Regions from separate parts of the Lentibacillus halophilus genome, predicted to be linked through region 1. Evidence: riboswitches for the same ligand, from Rfam matches in the RefSeq annotation. Region 1 holds a riboswitch; the other holds the start of a gene.
The links. Region 1 has a riboswitch for S-adenosylmethionine ahead of ACZ5Q7_RS08460 (homocysteine S-methyltransferase family protein). Riboswitches for the same ligand answer to the same signal wherever they lie in the genome.
Positions count from the first base shown of each region.

Region 2: linked by a shared signal. The riboswitch ahead of metK (methionine adenosyltransferase) and the one ahead of ACZ5Q7_RS08460 (homocysteine S-methyltransferase family protein) in region 1 are both predicted to bind S-adenosylmethionine.

Region 1 covers NZ_AP043750.1:1,718,204-1,721,397, reverse strand. Annotated here, with positions in the region: gene ACZ5Q7_RS08465 (heavy metal translocating P-type ATPase) at 1-1,501, shown strand, start outside; SAM riboswitch class I at 1,653-1,753, shown strand; gene ACZ5Q7_RS08460 (homocysteine S-methyltransferase family protein) at 1,834-2,883, shown strand; gene ACZ5Q7_RS08455 (universal stress protein) at 2,971-3,194, opposite strand, start outside.
Region 2 covers NZ_AP043750.1:2,746,636-2,749,829, forward strand. Annotated here, with positions in the region: gene panC (pantoate--beta-alanine ligase) at 1-128, shown strand, start outside; gene panD (aspartate 1-decarboxylase) at 141-512, shown strand; gene metK (methionine adenosyltransferase) at 800-2,005, opposite strand; SAM riboswitch class I at 2,131-2,237, opposite strand; gene pckA (phosphoenolpyruvate carboxykinase (ATP)) at 2,440-3,194, shown strand, end outside.

The DNA of each region.
Region 1 (3,194 bases):
TAAAGATGGCCAAGAATGTAACATGCCTGTTAACCAAATATTACCAGGAGAGATTCTTATCGTTAGGCCCGGCGAAAAGGTTCCAATTGACGGACAAGTGATTAAAGGAAATTCCATGATGGATGAATCTCTTTTAACCGGTGAAAGTATACCAGTGGAAAAAAACTCTGGGAAATCAGTGTATGCAGGAACTGTTAATCAAAATGGTCTACTAACCATAGAGGTGACGAAGCGAGATTCAGAAACGGTTTTATCGCAAATTATTGATGTTGTAGAGGAGGCACAAGCTTCCAAAGCGCCTATACAGCACATAGCCGATAAAATCACAGGCGTTTTCGTACCTATCGTTATCGTTATCGCATGTATTCCATTAGCGGCATGGTATACAAATTTTCTGGAGATGTCGTTTAACGAAGCACTGGAAAAAGTCATTGCTGTTTTAATCGTAGCGTGTCCATGTGCCCTCGGTTTAGCCACACCAACATCCATTATGATTGGAAGCGGACGGGCTGCGCAGTTAGGGATTCTATTTAAGGAAGGGAAACATTTAGAATTATTAGGTAACTGCAAAACCTTAATTTTAGATAAAACAGGGACACTTACAAAAGGGTCCCCTCACATAACAGACATTTACGTTGAGCATTTCAGTGAAAATGCATTTCTGGAAACAATCGCCGCGGTCGAAAACAATATCGAGCATCCTGTAGCAAAAGCAATTGTCAATAAAGCGAAAACGAAAATGCATGCGATTCCTCAAGCATCTCAAGTGGTTTCTCTCCCAGGTTATGGTGTACAGGCGTATGTACACGGAAAACAAGTAACGATTGCTAAAGCCAAATACTTTATAAAAAACAACTACCCCCTCCCGCAAAAAGCATATCAACTGATGACACAGTTGGAGGCAGAAGGAAAAACAGCTATGATTGCATTTATCCATTCACGTTTTGCTGGAATCATTGCCGTTGCTGATGATATGAAAACATCTTCTGCAGACGCTATTTCCCGTTTAAAACAGTTAGGATTCGATATCTCTATGCTGACAGGTGATAATACAAATGCAAGTAGGGTTATTGCAAAAAAAGCGGGCATAAATAATTATCAAGCAGAGGCATCTCCACACGATAAAGCTGATGTCATCAAGCAATTACAGCAAAACGGAAGTACGGTTCTGATGGCAGGTGATGGCATTAATGATGCCCCTTCCCTTGCTGTTGCCGATGTCGGAGCAGTAATTGGGACGGGATCAGATATTGCAATTGAATCCGGAGATGTCACGATTATCAAAGGCGATTTAAATCGATTGGTTGATGCCATCCTGATTAGTAAAAAAACAATGCGGAATATAAAGCAAAACCTATTTTGGGCGTTTCTATACAACGTTATCATGATACCTTTTGCTATGATTGGTGTGCTGGCTCCTTGGTTGGCCGGAGCAGCAATGGCCTTAAGCTCGGTTTCTGTTGTTTTAAATGCACTTCGATTAAAAACAGTGCCACTCTGACAAACATAAGCAAGATTTTTATGTTTACGTCACGTTAAGATGCACAAAGACTATTTTGTAAATCGTATAACGTGTCCATTTTCTTTTGTACCCTTGACTTTCACTTTAAATCAAGTGTATGATTCATATCACATTATAAAATATTTCAATTTTCTTATCCAGAGAGGTGGAGGGACTGGCCCTTGGAAGCCTCGGCAGCGGACTTGTCAAAGTACTGTGCCAATTCCAGATGCTACATGCTGAAGATAAGAAGAGACGCCAAACATTGTATATTTAGCCTCTTCTTACTTTAAGAAGAGGCTTTTTATATGAAAACAGAGGGAGGAATACGCATGAAGCGCAGTTTGGAACAACGATTATACGAAGGAACCGTTATTGTCGGGGAAGGGTATTTATTTGAATTGGAACGAAGAGGATATTTACAGGCCGGTTCCTTTGTGCCAGAGGTGGCCTTGGAACATCCGGATGTTTTAAAACAAACCTACCGGGACTATATGAATGCCGGTTCCGATGTCGTTTTGGCATTTACATACAATGCCCATCGTGAAAAAATGCGGATTATCGGCAAAGAAGATCAGCTGGAACCGCTGAACCGTAATGCCATTCGTTTAGCAAAAGAGGTGGCCAAAGAGCACCCAACAGAAGAAGCGCTGGTTGCCGGCAATATATCCAATACCAATATTTTTGATCCGGAAGACCCCGCCTCCAAAGATACTGTGCGAAACATGTTTGCTGAAATGATTTCATGGTGCAAGGAAGAAGGCGTCGATTTTATTAACGGCGAAACATTCTACTATTACGAAGAGGCACTCATTGCACTTGAAGAAATTCAGAAACAGGATTTACCGGCTGTTATTACATTCGCGATGATGGGCGAAAACATTTTACGGGACGGTTATACAGTAGAAGAGGGCTCTCGTCTGCTTTCAGAAAAAGGAGCGCTTGTCGTTGGTATGAATTGTTTCCGCGGTCCGAATACGATGCAGCCATATTTGGAAAAGATCCGCGAAAATGTGGGCGGATATGTTGCCGGCTTGCCAATCCCGTATCGGACATCAGAAGAACACCCGACATTCTTCAACTTGCCTGATGGGGGATGTAGCTGTCATCTGCCGTTAGAAACAACATTCCCGACGGCACTTGATCCTTTATACCATAACCGTTATGAACTGGCCGAATGGGCCAAACAGGCAAAAGATATCGGTTTGAACTATATTGGCCTGTGCTGTGGAGCATCACCGGCAATGTTACGTGCTGTAGCTGAAGCCGTTGGTGTGAACACAATCAACTCCAAATACTCACCGGATATGGAGAAACACTTCTTGTTCGGGCAAGACGAAACACTAAAAAATCATAATGTGGCTTATCGGACAAAAGCTTAACACCTACGAGAAACGGTTCACATTTAGAACCATCCTGCATAGTGGACAGACTATTGCAGGATGGTTCTTTTTCAAAAACGATACCTATCATCGAACAACCAATACCGGAACGTGCGAATGATGAACGACGTAATGACTAACGCTTCCGAGAAACTCTTTAATACCTGTCAGTCCTCTGCTGCCAATCACAATTAAATCACACGCTTGATCATCGGCATGTTCTAAAATGGATTGAGATGCTTTCCCTTCCACGGCGTAAAAGTCCACGTAATTGGGAAGTGTCGCCATTTTTTCTTTTGCTTCAGAAAGAA
Region 2 (3,194 bases), 1.0 Mb from region 1:
CGCTACAACCTGTGTCATCCATGCATAAGCGGATCATTCTTGCTGCTGCCGTTTACTTTGACAAGGCCAGATTAATTGACAATATCCTTCTCGATGAAAAGGGAGACATCATCACCCGATACGACTAGGAGGCAGGCGAGATGTTTCGTACGATGATGAAAAGTAAAATACACCAAGCACGCGTCACAGAGGCGGATCTAAACTATGTCGGAAGTGTAACAATTGACCAGGACATCCTGGATCAACTTGACATGCTCCCACACGAAAAAGTGCAAATCGTCAATAACCATAATGGTGCCCGTTTGGAAACCTATATCATTTCCGGTGAACGAGGGTCGGGCGTCATTTGTCTCAACGGGGCCGCAGCACGGCTCGTACAAAAAGACGATATCATTATTATCATTTCCTACGCGCTCGTTTCAAGTGATGAATTAAAAAGCTATAAGCCCCTTGTCGCCTTTATGAATGACAATAATGAGATTATGGAACTAGTGGAGCAGGAATCGCCATAAACAACGTAGCATACCATACGATTTTATTTAACAATACGTTATCTTTTTCGTGATTTCTGAAATCACTCTGAAAAATAAGAGATGAGCCCGTTTTGGCTCTTTACTGGACTACGTATTTTTCCTTTGCTGTTTGGAGGCAAAAACCGATGATATGATAAAAAGAAAAATCCGGACTGATTCAAAGTTTAAAAGAAACGTTCTAAATCATCATTCGGATTTTTCTCTCACTCTATGCATTATCCCAGCTGCTTCGTCTTCAAGCGTGGTTGATTGCCTTTGAAACCACGCTATTTTTTTACTTTGACGAGCGCTTGCAATTCGTCGACTTTGTCGGCTTTTTCCCACGGGAATAACATGTCCGTTCGTCCGAAATGACCGTATGCGGCTGTGTTTTTGAACATGGGCTTGCGCAAATCAAGCATGCGGGTGATGCCTGCCGGACGAAGATCAAATACGCTGCGAATGGCATCTACAAGGGGGCCCTCATCCACCATACCGGTACCGAATGTATCCACCGAAATCGATACGGGCTCGGCAACACCGATTGCATACGCCAGTTGCACCTCGCACGATTGTGCCAGACCAGCAGCGACAATATTTTTGGCAACATATCTTGCTGCGTATGCGGCCGAGCGATCCACTTTCGTCGAATCTTTGCCACTGAAAGCACCGCCGCCATGACGTGCGTAACCACCATACGTATCGACGATAATTTTTCGTCCAGTGAGGCCGGCATCGCCTTGCGGACCACCGATAACGAAACGACCGGTTGGGTTGATGATGTAATACGTCTTCTCATCCAGTAAATGAGCCGGGACAATCGGGCGAATAACTTGGTCAATCAAATCCGATTCAATCCGTTCGACTGATATGTCCTCGTGATGCTGGGCGGAAATGACGATGGTATCGATCCGTTCCGGTTTGCCATCGTCTGCATATTCAACGGTCACCTGCGTTTTTCCATCGGGACGCAAGTAGTCCAAACTATGTTCTTCGCGGGCATTGGTCAGCTGTTTGGCGAGTTTGTGCGCCAGTGAAATGGATAACGGCATTAATTCTTCTGTTTCATCACAGGCATAACCAAACATGAGCCCTTGGTCGCCGGCACCAATGGCGTCGATTTCCTCATCACTCATGTTTCCTTCGCGAGCTTCCAGGGCGTTATCAATACCACCGGCAATATCGGGTGACTGCTCATCAATGGCTGTGAGCACGGCGCATGTATCAGCATCAAGGCCGAATTTGGCACGTGTGTAACCTATATCTTTAATGGTCTGACGTACAATGGTGGGAATATCGGCATACGTTGTTGTCGTAATTTCGCCGGTAACCAGTACCATTCCTGTCGTAACCATGGTTTCACAGGCGACCCGGGCATTGGGGTCTTTGGCAAGTATTTCATCCAGTATGGCATCGGATATTTGATCACTCATTTTATCCGGATGGCCTTCTGTCACCGATTCCGATGTGAATAATCGACGTTTCATACCCATGCGGGCTTGTCCTCCCTTACAACGTGGTGCGCAACTCTATATGGTTCACGTTTATGATACGGTTTTTGATTGACTTAAACAAAAAAACCTTTCCTGCATCATGAGGAAAGGAATGAAGCCTTTCACTCTTATCATTCAAGGATTCAACCTTGTACCAGATTAGCACCTTTTCACCTATTGTGACGGTTGCCGGGTTTCATCGGGGCTGTCCCTCCACCGCTCCAAATAAGAGAGTATCCGCTCGACGTTTATCGTACCGAATTCCCTATGCGATGTCAACCAATCCTGCTTGCTTTCAACATGAACACTGACAAAAAATTTTCATATAAATATTGTAAAATTAGTATGGACTATTAAGTGAAATGTGTTATACTAATAATCAGATTACGTTGGTGATTGGTTTTCAATATCATGTTAAAAGGCAGGTATCACAAATGAAAACGAAAGAAGACACAATGATTACGAGCGATTTATTGACACACCCGCACATAAAGACAAATTTAGTTGTTTCACAATTGGTTGAAGTGATTTTATCCCGTGAGGAAGGTACTTTAAGTGCAACAGGAGCTGTCAGCGCTCATACAGGCAAGTACACCGGACGCTCCCCGGATGATAAGTATATTGTCCATGACGAAACCAGTGACGATGTGGATTGGGGAAAAGTGAACCAATCCATCGATGAAGCCACCTTTGATCATCTGTTGGAAAAAGTAACGACCTACTTGCGCAACAAAAATGAGCTGTTTCATTTCCGCGGCTTTGCAGGAGCAGATGAAAATTTTCGGCTCCCGCTTCAAGTCATTACGGAATATGCATGGCATAATCTGTTCGCCCGCCAGCTGTTCATCACACCGACAGAGAAGGAATTGGCCGAACATCAGTCGCAATTCACCGTGATATCGGCACCGACATTCAAAGCGGATCCGGAAACCGATGGAACGAATTCCGAAGTTTTCGTTTTCATTTCCTTCAAAAAACGAATTGTGTTGATCGGCGGAACCGAATATGCCGGAGAAATTAAAAAATCCATTTTTTCGGTTATGAACTATCTACTTCCAAAGTCTGATGTATTGCCCATGCACTGCTCGGCCAACATTGGCCATGAAGGGGATGTAGCTCTGTTTTTCGGTCTATCCGGAACTGGCAAAACAACGCTGTCTGCGGACCCGAACCGGCGTCTGGTCGGCGA